Regions from separate parts of the Cupriavidus sp. UME77 genome, predicted to be linked through region 1. Evidence: predicted binding sites of a transcription regulator. Region 1 holds the regulator's gene; the other holds the start of a gene.
What was found. Region 1 encodes LexA, which represses DNA repair genes until DNA is damaged. Its sites were predicted from a motif close to ACTGTATNNNNATACAGT; they were not measured.

Region 1 (7,384 bases):
TCATGAAATCGAACAGCAGGGCGAGAGCCACCAGCAGGCCAATGACCCACAGGCTCATTTGTATTGTTTGCATGCCGATTTGTGCCTCAGGCGTTTTCCAGGACGATGCCTTCGAGAATGTTGGCGACGTCCTCGCACTTGTCGGTAATGGTTTCGAGCTGCTCGTAGATCGCCTTCAGCTTGATCAGGCGCTTGACGTCCGTTTCGTCGCGGAACAGCTTGGACATGGCGGCGCGCATCACGCGATCAGCCTCGGACTCGAGTTGGTCGATCTGCTGCGCCGTCTTCAGGATGGCGCCGGCATTGCTCATGTCCTCGAGCAGGCCGACCGCGATCTTGACCTGGTCGCAACACTGCACGCAGATGGAGGCCAGCTTGCGCGCCTCATCGGTCAGGCTGGTCACGTCGTACAGCGAGATGGTTTCAGCCACGTCTTCCATCAGGTCGAGGATGTCGTCCATGGTGGTGATGAGCTTGTGGATCTCATCGCGGTCCAGCGGCGTGATGAAGGTCTTGTGCAGCAGGTCGATCGTGTCATGCGTGATGCGATCGGCTTTCTTTTCCGTGGCCTGCACGCGGCGAGCGTGGGCCTCTGCATTGGGCAGGTCGTTGACCAGCACTTCCAGCTCGCGGGCGGCGGTCACCGCGCAATCGGCATGCTGGTTGAAGTATTCGAAGAACTTGCCCTCAGTGGGCATGAATCGGCCGAACATGGAATGTTCCTTGTCGAAGCGCGGGGGCGCCGCGGGTAGTTACTGAATCAGGCGGATACGCATTAAACGACAGCCGCCCGAGGGCGGCTGTCATCAAAACGCAATATTTTACAGGTTTGTGCGGCGATGCCGGGGGACTTTGACACGCGGCAAGCACGATCGACTGTGGCCACCGAGCCACGAGGCCCGGCAAGCCGCGCCAGGACTGGCTTCAGTTGTCGTTGTCGAAGAAGGCGGGGCCACCGCTGAAGTTGTCGAACTTGGTGAACTGCCCCAGGAACGTCAGCCGCACGGTGCCAATTGGGCCGTTACGCTGCTTGCCGATGATGATCTCGGACGTGCCCTTGTCCTGCGAATCGGGGTTGTAAACCTCGTCGCGGTAAATAAACAGGATCACGTCGGCATCCTGCTCGATAGCGCCGGATTCACGCAAATCGGACATCACCGGGCGCTTGTTCGGGCGCTGCTCCAGGCTTCGGTTCAGCTGGGACAGTGCAATCACCGGGCAGTTGAGTTCCTTGGCCAGGCCCTTGAGCGAGCGCGAGATTTCCGAAATTTCGGTGGCGCGGTTTTCCCCGCCGCCCGAGCCTGACATCAGCTGCAGGTAGTCGATGACGATCAGCCCGAGCTGGCCGCACTGGCGTGCCAGCCGGCGCGAACGCGCGCGCAGCTCCATCGAGCTCAGTGCCGGCGTTTCGTCGATGAACAATTGCGCATCGTTCATGCGCTGGATGGCGTGCGTGAGCCGCGGCCAGTCTTCGTCAAGCAGACGGCCGGTACGCAGGCGGTGCTGGTCAAGCCGACCGACCGAGCCCAGCATACGCATGGCCAGCTGCGTGCCCGCCATTTCCATTGAGAACACGGCCACCGGCAGGCCCTGCTCCACCGCCACGTGCTCGCCGATATTCAGCGAGAAAGCGGTCTTACCCATGGAGGGGCGTCCCGCCACGATGATCAGGTCGCCGGCCTGCATACCACTGGTCATGCGGTCCAGGTCGATAAAACCGGTAGGCACGCCGGTGACGTCGGTGCTCGAGTCACGGTGGTACAGTTCGTCGATGCGCTCGACCACCTGGGTCAGCAGCGGCTGGATTTCCTGGAACCCCTTCTGCCCGCGCGAGCCTTCCTCGGCGATGGCGAACACCTTGGATTCCGCCTCGTCGAGCAGTTCCCGCACCTCGCGCCCTTTGGGGGCGAAGGCTGCGGTAGCGATATCGTCGGCCACGGTCACCAGCTTGCGCAGCACCGAGCGCTCGCGCACGATCTCCGCATAGCGGCGGATATTGGCCGCGCTAGGCGTGTTCTGCGCCAGGGAATTCAGATAGGCCAGACCGCCCACCTCTTCCGCCTTGCCAGCACCTTGCAGCGACTCGTAGACGGTGATGACGTCGGCCGGCTTGGTGGCGGCGATCAATCGGGAGATGCTCTGGAAGATCATCCGGTGATCGAAGCGATAGAAATCGGCTTCGTTCAGGAAGTCGGCGATACGGTCCCAGGCGGCATTGTCCAGCAGCAGGCCACCCAGCACCGATTGCTCGGCCTCGATGGAATGCGGCGGTACCTTGAGATTGTCTAGTTGGGGGTCTGCGACAGGCGCGTTCATAGGGGGGGATTATAACGGTCGGCGCCAGCGAGCCGGCGGAGAATTCGCAGCCGGCTGTTGGGGCATCCTGCCGTGTGACGGCGGGACAACCGGCCCCGCCCTGTAGCAATCGGGCAATCAGGCAAGCAAGGGGCACAGCCAAACAAAAAGGCAGGAGCGCGATGCTCCTGCCTTTTTGTTTGGTCAAGCAAGCGGCGCTGCCATCTGGCTCCCACCAGCCCGAAGGACAAGTGGGAACCGGCAGCAAGGCCGATGCTTAGACGTGTTCGCCCAGGACGGAAACCGTCACGTCGACCAGCACGTCGGTGTGCAGCGAGACGCTGACCGGGTGGTCGCCAACAACCTTCAGCGGACCATTCGGCAGGCGCACTTGCGCCTTCTCGACCTTGAAGCCTTGGCCAGCCAGGGCTTCAGCGATGTCGGCGTTGGTCACCGAACCGAACAGGCGGCCGTCCACACCCGACTTCTGGGTGATTTGCACGGTCAGGCCGCTCAGCTTTTCGCCTTCAGCTTGCGAAGCTGCCAGCTTTTCAGCGGCTGCCTTTTCCAGTTCAGCGCGCTTGACTTCGAACTCGCTGATAGCGGTCTGGGTAGCGCGGCGGGCCTTCTTGTTCGGGATCAGGAAGTTACGGGCGTAGCCGTCCTTCACGCGAACGATGTCACCCAGGTTGCCCAGGTTGATGACTTTTTCAAGCAGAATAATTTGCATCGTGTTTTCTCCTTAACGGACCTAGGGCCGATCAGTTCTTGTGCAGGTCGGTGTAGGGCATCAGCGCGAGGAAACGCGCGCGCTTGATGGCCGTGTCGAGCTGACGCTGATAGTGCGCCTTGGTGCCGGTCAGGCGGGCCGGCGTGATCTTGCCGTTGTCGCCGATGAAATCCTTCAGGGTGTCCAGATCCTTGTAGTCGATCTGTTCCACGCCAGCCACGGTGAAGCGGCAGAAGCGCTTGCGCTTGAACAGCGGGTTTTGCTGTTGGAAGCGCTTCTTGTTCTTGTTGTCACGTTTGACGAATGCCATGATTCAATCCTTTTCGAATGCTTTACATCCAGTGATGTGAAAGACGAGAGCCTTGCTGTTGCGGTGCCTGCGGGCCAGGAATCCTTCGCAGTCGAGCATCGCGCCGAGCGGGGTACGCTCAAGCCGCTGGCCGATCTGACCAATTCCCATGGCGGCGATGGCGAACTCCACCTGCCTGGGCGTTTGCGCCTCGACCGTCTCGCCCGCGTACTGCAAGATGCAGTTGACCACGGGGACCCCGGCCGGGGTGTAACGCAAGGCATCGCGTTCCGCGAGCGTTGCGCAGAGCCTTAACTGGTTCAACGCACTCTCCCGCACCGATGCCCGCACTTGCCGCCGCGGCGATCAACGCCGGCGGCAACCACAACAGTCCGCACTTAGGCGGCCTGGACTTCGCTGGTCTGTTGCGCGGCCTTGCGAGCTTCTTCGCGCTGCACTTCCTTCATCATCGGGGACGGTGCGGTTTCAGCCTTCTTGGTCTGAACGATGAGGTGGCGCAGCACAGCATCGTTGAACTTGAACGCGTGTTCGAGTTCAGCCAGGGTTTCCTTGCCGCATTCGATGTTCAGGCAAACGTAGTGAGCCTTGGCCAGCTTCTGGATCATGTAGGCCATCTGACGGCGACCCCAGTCTTCCACGCGGTGGATCTGGCCTTCCTGGGACGTGACCAGCGTCTTGTAACGCTCGATCATGGCCGGGACTTGTTCGCTCTGGTCCGGATGGACGATAAATACGATTTCGTAATGACGCATTGACGCTCCTTTTGGATAAGCTGCCCGAGCGCCATGTCCGGTGCAGCAAGGTTGAATAGCCTTAAAGTATAGCGTGCTTTTGCTATCGGGAGCAAGCCGCCTCAGTTTTCAGTGAATAGTGCCTGCAGCGCCGCCGGATCCTTTGCCAATCCTGGCTCCGCAGCCAGAGCCAGCGCCAGGAGCACGCGTGCCTTATAAGGATTGAGGTCGCCGGCCGAAACAAAAATTCCCGCCGCCGGCCGGGGAGATGCAGGAATCGCCACATGCCCTGCCCCTGTGCGCGAACTGCGTACCACTGCCACGCCCGCGCCAGCAGCGTCAGCTAATGCCTCCACCAGCGACTGGTGAACCGACCCGTTGCCAGCGGCCGCCACGACCAGGCCCGACACGCCCGCCTGCGCCAAGGCATCCACCACGATCCGGCCCGGCTCCGCATAGCTGGCCACGATCTCGACCTGCGGCCATGCGCAAGGGACCGGCCAGGCCCTGGCCGGCAAGCGGCCGGGGGTGCGCACAAAGCGCACCAGGTTGTCCTGAACAAAGCCAATCGGCCCGGATACCGGCGACACAAACGCATTCACCGCCGATGTGTGCGCCTTCATCACATCGCGCCCTGCGTGGATCTCCTGATTAATCACCAGCAGCACGCCCTTGGCCATCGCGCCGACATCCGCCGCTACGCGCACCGCATCCAGCAGGTTCAACGGGCCATCCGCCGACAACGAGGTCGACGGCCGCATCGCAGCCGTCAGCACAACTGGCACCGTACCCACGCAAGCCAAGTGCAGCAACATGGCCGTCTCTTCCAGGGTATCGGTGCCGTGCGTAATGACAATGCCTGACACATCGGGCTGCGCGGACCAGTACGCCACGCGCCCCACCAGCCTGGACCAGAGCGCGAACGACATGTCCTTGCTATCTACCTGTGCAACCTGCTCGGCCTCGATCCGCGCCACCGCGCCCAGCGCCGGTACCGCGTCGAGCAGCGCTGTCACCGGCACCGTCGCCGCCTGGTACTTCGCGCTGCTAGCTGGGTTGGAAGAAGAACCGGCAATGGTGCCGCCAGTAGCGAGCACGACGACACGAGGCAGGAGAGACATGGCGGGAATGTGGTCGGGAGCCAGAAAAGTTGAACAGCAAGCAGCGCAACACGCTTCAGGTGCCGCGGATTGTAACCCTCTGCCCGCTCATCACGGCACGCGCCAAGATCCGTGGGACGCACCTGTCAATGCGCAAACTCCCAAAAATTCCGCTTGCACTTCACTCGATACTGTATAAAATCACAGCATACTGTTTAAACATACAGTGTTTTCAAACACCGGCGACCATGGCGACCCTGACACCGCGACAGCAGCAGATTTTCGACTTGATCCGCAGCAGCCTCCAGCACACGGGCTTCCCGCCCACGCGCGCTGAGATCGCCGCCAAGTTCGGCTTCTCCTCACCCAATGCAGCCGAGGAACACTTACGTGCCCTGGCCCGCAAAGGCGTGATCGAGCTCACCCCCGGCGCCTCCCGCGGCATCCGCCTCAAGGTCTCCCGCAGCGACTCGGAGCTACCCGACCAGTTCTCCCTGCCTATGGCCGGCGTCATGCAGCTAACCCTGCCACTGGTCGGGCGCGTCGCAGCCGGCAGCCCGATCCTCGCCGCCGAACACATCGATCGCCAATACCAGGTCGACGCCTCGGTGTTCGACGTGCAGCCCGATTACCTCCTCCGGGTCCGTGGCCTCAGCATGCGCGACGCCGGCATCCTTGATGGCGACCTGCTCGCCGTCAAGCGCGCCAGCGAAGCCGCCAACGGCAAGATCGTTGTAGCGCGCCTGGGCGACGACGTCACCGTCAAACGCCTCAACCGCCGCGGCGACACCATCGAGCTGATTGCCGAGAACCCCGACTTCCCCAGCATCATCGTGCAAGCCGGCCGTGAAGAGTTCTCACTGGAGGGCATCGCTGTCGGCCTCATCCGCCCCGGCGCCTTCTGACGAGTGCGGCTGAGGCGGGCGAAGCCCGTACAAGCCGACACCCGATTGTGCCAACGCACCCGCGTAGCGGGTACCGCTAACTGTTGTTGCAAGTCACCAGGTGTAGCCATGCTGCCAGCCAACCGCCTCTCCGCCCGCCGCCCCGTCAAGCCCGTGCCCTTCCGCCAGTCCAAAGGCGTACGCATCTACCAGGGCGCACAACGACGCACCATGGTTGGCAGCATGGCCGCTATCTGCCGAATGCTCGAGTTGGAGGAATCCTCCAAGCTGGCTGGTTAAGCAGGTGGCACTAAAAAAATTTGTGCAGAGTACTAGCCATCCGGCTCTTTGCATTGTATGATCTTGTTCTTCGTCGTTCGGCACCAAGCAGAACGACATCGACGGTGGCTGTAGCTCAGTTGGTAGAGTCCAGGATTGTGATTCCTGTCGTCGTGGGTTCGAGTCCCATCAGCCACCCCAAGAATTTGCTTTACAAAACAGCGCCTTAGCCAAGGCGCTGTTTTTGTTTGTGCGTCCCAAAGCGGTGTTCTATTCCCGCCATATTCCCACGGTGGGAATACTCAGCACCCTCATCCCCACCCCGCCGCCTAACGGCAGGGCCGTCGATTCATGCTCTACGTCATGCCGCGTTCAGCCAGCGCCAGCCGGATCTGCGGCAGCACGATGCCTTCCAGCCCCGACACACCATGCCCCTGCCCCCAGATCTGCTCACCCACCGCCGCCAGGAAAAACGGTGTGCCATGGTTCTGCAGGATCGGCCTGCCGCCAGGCCGATCGCCACCGGCCCAGGACAGGTAAGGCGGCAGGTCTTGCGGCCGGACCACCCCACGAAAGCCGCCTAGCTTGATAGTGATGTAGTCGATCTGGTCGAACGCCGGCAGCGAGACTTTCATCTTCTCCGTGCGACCGAAATACTCAGCCTCATAGCCGCGGCACGCGGGGCAGTTGACCGCGCCAACATAGCCGAGCACGATGCGCGAGCCTGGACCGGCAACCAGGCGACCCTGTGCAGGATAGCGACCTACACCGCCCTTCCTTGGACCGCCCGCCTGCGTCGCGTCGGCACGCAGCGCATTGACCTCATCAGCCGACAGCCATGTGAGCCGCACCTCAGCCTTGCGGCCCTTGGCGTTGATGAAAGTGCCCAGGATGGTCTGCTCACCCACACGCAACTCCGCCTCGATCAACGAATTGGCATTGGTGTAGAACGCGATGCGCAGCGTGTCGCCGCTCACGCTGCCCCTGAAGTCGCGTGCCGGCGCGAAGGCCTTCGCATCCAGCCAGCAGTAGCGCAAGTCACCCGCACTCAGTTG
Region 2 (7,384 bases), on a different contig from region 1:
CCGTTTGGAAAAACACCGCCGCGCGTAGCCGCCCGATGGGTCAAGCCGAAGCTGGTGGCCGAGATCTCATTCGCCGAGTGGACCAAAGAAGGCCGAATCCGGCATCCCGTCTACCATGCCTTGCGCGCTGACAAGGCCGCTGGCAACGTGACAAGGGAACGGCCGTTCGATGTGGAACAGCCCCGGCCTCGGCCCGCGCGCTCGGTCAAGGTATCCAACGCGGAGCGCGTGATTGATCCAACGACCGGGCTGACGAAAGGCGACCTGGCCGGCTTCTACGAAGCCATCGCGCCGCACCTGCTGCCTCATCTCCGCGGGCGCCCTGTGTCCTTGGTACGCGGGCCAACGGGCATCGACGGCGAGCTGTTCTTTCAGAAGCACGCCGAAACCATCAAAGTCCCGGGGATCAACGTCCTCGATGCCAGCCTATGGGCAGGACATCCGCCGCTCCTGGAGATCGCCAGCGAGACGGCCATCGTTGCCGCTGCGCAGCTGAATGTGATCGAGTTTCACACTTGGAATGCCACCAAGAGAACCATCGACAATCCCGATCGCGTCATCTTCGATCTGGACCCCGGCGATGACGTGCCATGGCGGCACATGCTTGACGCCGCCATGCTGACGAAGACGTTGCTGGATGAACTTGGACTGGTGAGCTTTCTGAAGACCAGTGGTGGCAAAGGCCTGCATGTCGTTGTTCCCATGGCACCAAAACTGCCGTGGACCACGGTGAAGAAGTTCTCACAAGATGTCGTTCTCCATATCGCCCAGACCATTCCGCAGCGCTTCGTTTCCAAGAGTGGGTCGCGCAATCGCGTGGGTAAGATCTACATCGACTACCTGCGCAACGGCCAAGGTGCGACGACGGTGTCCGCATTCTCTGCGCGCGCACGGCCAGGTCTCGGGGTTTCGGTTCCGGTATCCTGGCAGGAACTGGAGGAACTGACAGCGGGCGATCATTGGACGATCCAGACCGCCCTGCAGCGCGTGGAAGCCGCCGGCTACGTCGATCCGTGGGCGGAGTACGCCGATACTAGAAAGGTGCAACAAATTGGTACGGCCATCCGCAAGCTGGCTGGCTAGTCGATTGGAGAATTTGTCATGGCAACCCTTGAGGCGTTTCCTACCGCGGAGCGCGATGCCTTTACCAGCGCTTGCCGTCGATACGGATTCATCGCGGCAGACTTCAGCGTCTGGGACATGACCGAGAAACAGGTTCGCCTGGTCAGCGTACTGAGACCAGAGACAGGCACTCTGATGCACTATGCAGCAGGGTCTCGTGATTCTTGGTCGACCAAATTCGAGCACGACCTGGCCATCCGGGTCTTCGGAGACGCCCCCGAGTAAAACCTCGACGCTGCCCCCTCTGCGAAGTGCTCGTTATCGTGCCCTACCACCCGGCTGCCCACCGCCTCCTACCGACCCTCAACAGCCCTTCAGATTCTCCAATAACGGTCGTTCATAAGGTAACGACCGGTGCCGGGTTTCGGACGTGTCACGTTTGGGAGAATCGTTGTGCCAATCGCCATCACCCTGCGCAAGAACTTTGCTGCTAGCTATTACCGTGACGCCTTTGTGCGCGCACTGAGCGCACAAAGTATCGACGCAGCATATATTGCTTCCGGCTTCTTCCTTGATTTCACAGGAAAGCTACAAAACTCTGCGCCCGATTTTGGTATTGGTGAGGAGATGCTCGGCAAGGAAGTTTTCCGCTTTGGTTCCTACAAGGAGGATGCCTCATCCCTGAGGGAGCTTAGGGATGCACTCGCCGTGCGCGGGCTTAAGGCTCACGCGCACCGCTTGGAGCAACCAGAGGCAAGTGGCCTTGAACTTCGTTGGCACGCAAAGATCGCTATCTTTCTGAGCGACATGCGCCCGGTTTTGGCCATCGTAGGCAGTAGTAACCTTACAGGCCCAAGTATGTATGGCGCGAGCGAGCATAGATTCATCGCTGCTCCCGGCTGCATTCAGGTCGAGGGTGACAGTTTCTATTGGCTTCGTAGCGACATAGACGCATCTCAAACAATGCACGATGTCTTCCACTATTGGGGAAGCGGGTCGTTGGCGCCCAAGATCGCCTTCAATCACGAGAGGTTTGATAGCGAAATCGAGATACTCATTGAGTCGCTATATCGCGACCTCCTTCGTTTTCCTTGGCGTAAGTTGTAATCCATCGCTTCCATCCGCCTTGTCGGAACTCAAAGGAGTGTTTGCATCGTCACGGCCAATAGTATCGATTGACCAAGGATCCTTTGGGGTTAACCGCCATGGTCCCCATCTCGGGCCACATTTTCAACGAAAGACTTGTAGCTGTCGAATGGCTCTTACTGGCTGCCGGTTGGCGACGCTGGCGGCAATCAGGCGGTCTCGGTCGCGGCGGCGGGCCAAGTGTGGTAGCCCCCGGTGCGGGCCTTTTTATCGATCTTGCGATGCCAGCCGTCATGTCGGAATGCCGTCATTGAAACTATCGAACCACTCCCGGATCGCGTCGGCCACAACGCTTGGATCGCAAGTGGCGGCATCCGGAACGCATGCCCGAATGAGACCTTCGACGTCAAATCTTCCTTCCACCCGTGCCCGCCAGCCATCGCGGTCGCTGGCTAGGATAGCGAGGTGCTGGTCTTGGATCGGTATGTAACGCATGGCGGAGACAGGAAATGGAGTTACCCCGTATTGACGGCCGCCTCTCCAATATCTTGACCCACTCACTGCTTTAGTCAGCAGAGGGTGAACCCATGTGCCGACCGTCGGGTCCTGGCTCAGCGTCGGCGGGAATTGCTCGCCAGTCCAGCTAATACCGGTTTCCTGTAAAGCGTCTCGTAAAGCACTTTTTGGTCCATAAAAGAAATTCGTGACCACTGTATATATATACAGTAAACTGAGTCGCATGGACTCATCCCACAGCCATGCCGACGCCCAATCCAGAATCCATCCATCCCGCCCTCTGGCGAGCCTCCCAGCTCGCGCGGGCGAACGGTCGCACCGTCGCCACCGGCTATCCGGTGCTGACGGCTGAGCTGCCGGGTGGCGGCTGGCCGACAGCATCGCTGATCGAGTTCTTGGTGCGCCAACCGGGTGTGGGGGAGTTGCGCCTGTTGCGCCCCGCGCTGGCGGAGGTCTGTAAGCGGCCTATCGCCCTGATTCAGCCGCCGCAAACGCCACAGGCACTCGCATTGGCCAACTGGGGCGTGCCGCCCGAACGTCTGCTGTGGATTCGCAGCCAGCGCACGGCGGATGCCCTTTGGGCCACCGAGCAATTGCTGCGCGCCGGCACCTGCGGTGCGATTCTCCTTTGGCAGACCCATATCCGCAATGACGCGCTCCGCCGCCTGCACCTGGCCGCGCAGAGTGGCGAGGCGCTGTTTTGCCTCATGCGTCCATTGGCCTGTGCGCGCGACGCTTCGCCAGCACCACTGCGCATTGGCGTTGCGCCCGCCGCCGGCGGCGTCGATCTCTCCTTCATCAAGCGGCGCGGCCCGCAGCAGGACCTGCCCGTGCGCGTCCTGCTGGAACCGTCGCCGATCCTGCTTCACCGTCATGTTGCGCCTCTGGATCTGCCTGCACCTCTCGTCCCTGCCACTCGAAGTGTTCCGGCCGAATTGGTCCACTGAGTTGGCTGTGGCGGTGTTGGACAAGGAACGCGTGCACCTCGCCTCGCGGCTGGCGGCGGAGGCTGGCGTTCGCCCGCAGATGCGCCGTGGCGGTGTGCTGACCATCGCACCGCAGACCCTGCTGTACGATCGGGCCCCGGAGAAGGAAGCCGACGCGCTGCAGCGCGTAGCCATGGTGCTCCTGCAGTTCGCGCCCAACGTGGTGCATGCCGAAGAAGCGTCCATGCTGGTCGACGTGTCGGCCAGCCTGCGCCTGTTCGGCGGCATCCGCCAGTTGCGCCGCCGCATGCGCGCGTCTGTCGCCGCGCTGGGCTTCAGCGCGGCCTGCGGCTGTGCTCCGACAGCCCAGGGCGCCTGGCTGTTGGCCCATGCCGGTGGCGCAAGCACCCTCAAGATCGCGGCATTGGAGCGCCGCCTCGGCGCCCTCGCCGTCGGCACCCTGCCCGCCGCACGGCCATTCCTGGAATGGCTGGATGGACTGGGGTGCCGTTGCCTTGCCGATATCCGCCGGCTGCCGCGGGCCGGACTGCAGCGCCGGTGCGGCCGCGAACTGAACGAGACGATGGATCGCGCCCTGGGCCTGGCGCCAGAGATCTTCGAATGGCTTCAGGCCCCGCCAACCTTCTCCGCGCAGGTCGACCTCCCCGATCGCATCGAGCATGCGGAGGCCACGCTGCTCTACAGCCGCGGGCTCATCGTGCAGATGCTGGGCTGGCTGGCCGCGCACCACTTGGCGGTCACCAAAGTCCTGGTGGAACTCAAACACGAGCGTGGCCGCGAGGCGCTGGCGCCAACCGTCATCGAAATCGCGCTGGCAGAGCCCAGCTGGAGCGAGGATCACCTGATACGCTTGCTGCGGGAGCGGCTGGCGCAGCTGCAGGTCGATGCCCCCATGATCGCGGTGCGCCTAACGGTCACCGACGTGCAGGCCAAGGCGCCGCCGAGCGAATCGCTGTTTCCTGAGCCCGGCGGCACGCCCGAGGACCACGCCCGGGTGATGGAGCTGCTCGCGGCGCGGCTGGGCGCCGACAACATCCTGCGTCCGGAGTTGCGTGCGGACTACCGACCGGAAGTGGCCAACACCTGGGTGCCGGCCGTCGGGAAACCCAGGCCAAGCGCGGAAGCGCCCGCCCTGCCCCGCCCGACGTGGCTGCTGGACAAGCCGATTGCCTTGCTGATCCGCGATCATCGCCCGTTCTATGGCTCGCCCCTGCGCATGGTCTCTCCCCCGGAGCGTATCGAGGCCGGTTGGTGGGGCGGCGAGCTGGTGACGCGGGATTATTACGTGGCCGAGGGGCGCGATCACGCCCATTACTGGGTCTATCAGGAACGCATGGGCAGCCGGGACGGCGATGAGGCCACGTGGTACCTGCACGGGCTGTTCGGGTGAGGCGGCGCCATGGAATCCCTACCCACCGGCGGCGGCTTGCCCGACTATGCCGAGCTTTACTGCCTCTCGAACTTTTCCTTCCTGGAAGGCGCGTCCCGCGCGGAAGAGCTGGTCGAGCGCGCCGTGCAACTGGGATACAGCGCGCTCGCCATCACCGACGAGTGTTCGTTGGCCGGCATCGTGCGGGCGCACGCCGAAGCCAAGAAGCACGGGCTCAAGCTGCTCGTTGGCGCATCGTTTCACTTGGTCAATGCAGACGGCAGCCGCTGTATCTCGTTCATTGCCCTAGCCCGCAATCGCGAAGGCTACGGCAACCTCTGCGAGCTGATCACGCTGGCCCGCACCCGCACGGCCAAGGGCGCCTACCTGCTCACCCGCCGGGATCTGGACGCACCGGAAGGCGCCTACGCGCACCTGCGAGGCCTGCCCGATTGCGCGATCATTTTCACGCCGGAGTACTGCACCCCGGCGGAGCGGCTGGACACCCAAGCCGCATGGATCACGGCCACCTTCCCAGGTCGCGCGTGGATGAGCCTGACCCTGCTGTACCGCGCCATGGATGACATCCATCGGGCGGGCGTCATGGAAGCGGCCGCGGCGAATCACCTGCGGGTGGTGGCCACCGGCCACGTGCAGATGCACGTACGGTCGCGCAAGCCGCTCCATGACGTGCTGAGCGCCATCCGCCTGGGCAAGGCCGTGCCCGATTGCGGGTACCAGCTGACTCCCAACGCAGAACAGCATTTGCGCTCGCGCCTACGGTTGGCCAATGTCTATCCGCACCGACTATTGACCGAATCGCTGCACATCGCCAATCTCTGCCAATTTTCGTTGGATGAGTTGCGCTATGAGTATCCCGATGAAGTGGTCCCGACGGGCGTCTCACCTGCGGAATACCTGCGAAGCGAAACCTACATCGGTGCGCACCACCGCTTCCCAAAGGGTATCCCTGCCGCCGTCCAGGCCCAGATCGAGCACGAACTGGCGCTCATTGGGGACATGCACTACGAGCATTATTTTCTGACCGTCTACGACATCGTCCGCTTTGCGCGCTCCAATCGCATCCTGTGCCAGGGGCGCGGCTCGGCGGCCAACTCCGCGGTCTGCTACTGCCTCGGCATCACCGAAGTGGATCCGGCGCGCGGCAACCTGCTGTTCGAACGTTTCATCAGCAAGGAGCGCGGCGAGCCGCCCGATATCGATGTCGATTTTGAGCACCAGCGGCGTGAGGAGGTCATCCAGTATCTGTATACCAAGTATGGGCGGACCCGCGCAGCGCTGGCAGCGGCGGTGGCAACCTACCGCCCGCGCAGTGCGCTGCGTGAATCCGGCAAGGCGCTTGGCGTGGACCCGGCCATCGTCGACTTGGTCGCCAAGGCACACCACTGGTTCGACAGCAAGGCCGATCTGCTCAAGCGCTTCGCCGAAAGCGGCGTCGATACGGAAAGCGAGCTGACCCAACGATGGGCGAACATGGCGACCCAGCTGCTCGGCTTTCCTCGGCACCTCTCCCAGCATTCGGGCGGCTTCGTGCTCGCCCGCGGCAAGCTATCCCGCCTGGTGCCTATCGAGAACGCTGCCATGCCCGATCGCAGTGTGATCCAGTGGGATAAAGACGATCTGGATGCCGTCGGCCTGCTCAAGGTCGACGTGCTGGCGCTGGGCATGCTCACGGCGATCCGCCGTGCGCTGGATCTCGTCTCCGAACAGCGCGGGGAGGCGTTCGAGCTGCAGGACATCCCGGCGGAGGATCCGGCCACCTACGACATGCTGTGCCGCGCGGACAGTGTCGGGGTGTTCCAGGTGGAATCCCGTGCGCAAATGTCGATGCTGCCCCGGCTACAGCCTCGCACCTTCTATGACCTGGTTGTCGAGGTGGCCATCGTGCGGCCGGGGCCAGTGCAAGGAGGCATGGTCCACCCGTACTTGCGGCGCCGCCAAGGCAAGGAACCGGTAACCTATCCGAGTCCGGAAATGGAACGGGCGCTGTCGCGCACGCTCGGCGTGCCGATCTTCCAGGAACAGGTGATGCAGGTGGCCATGCTCGCGGCCGGCTTCTCGGCTGGCGAGGCTGACCAGCTGCGTCGGGCCATGGCGGCCTGGAAGCGCAAGGGTGGGCTGGAACATTACTACGATCGCATCGTCTCCGGCATGTTGGAACGTGGATACGAACGCGAGTTCGCCGAAAGCATCTTCCGGCAAATCCAAGGCTTTGGTGAATACGGCTTCCCGGAAAGCCACGCAGCCAGCTTTGCGCTGCTGGTCTACGCCAGCGCCTGGCTGAAATGCCATGAGCCGGCCGTGTTCCTCTGCGCGATGCTCAACAGCCAGCCGATGGGGTTTTACTCGCCTTCGCAGCTCGTGCAGGATGGGAAACGCCACG

Region 2: the regulator LexA is predicted to act here: its motif matches at 2,858-2,875, upstream of imuA (translesion DNA synthesis-associated protein ImuA).

The regions. Positions count from the first base shown of each region.
Region 1 is NZ_LZZU01000006.1:291,076-298,459, forward strand. It holds gene A9975_RS03080 (inorganic phosphate transporter) at 1-73, opposite strand, end outside; gene A9975_RS03085 (DUF47 domain-containing protein) at 87-713, opposite strand; gene A9975_RS03090 (replicative DNA helicase) at 925-2,316, opposite strand; gene rplI (50S ribosomal protein L9) at 2,573-3,025, opposite strand; gene rpsR (30S ribosomal protein S18) at 3,057-3,335, opposite strand; gene priB (primosomal replication protein N) at 3,339-3,638, opposite strand; gene rpsF (30S ribosomal protein S6) at 3,713-4,087, opposite strand; gene A9975_RS03115 (asparaginase) at 4,189-5,187, opposite strand; gene lexA (transcriptional repressor LexA) at 5,415-6,071, shown strand; gene A9975_RS03125 (hypothetical protein) at 6,180-6,350, shown strand; tRNA gene A9975_RS03130 (tRNA-His) at 6,455-6,530, shown strand; gene A9975_RS03135 (hypothetical protein) at 6,686-7,384, opposite strand, start outside.
Region 2 is NZ_LZZU01000075.1:67,189-74,572, reverse strand. It holds gene ligD (DNA ligase D) at 1-1,083, shown strand, start outside; gene A9975_RS29925 (hypothetical protein) at 1,102-1,347, shown strand; gene A9975_RS29920 (hypothetical protein) at 1,516-2,169, shown strand; gene imuA (translesion DNA synthesis-associated protein ImuA) at 2,907-3,611, shown strand; gene A9975_RS29910 (DNA polymerase Y family protein) at 3,538-5,001, shown strand; gene A9975_RS29905 (error-prone DNA polymerase) at 5,011-7,384, shown strand, end outside.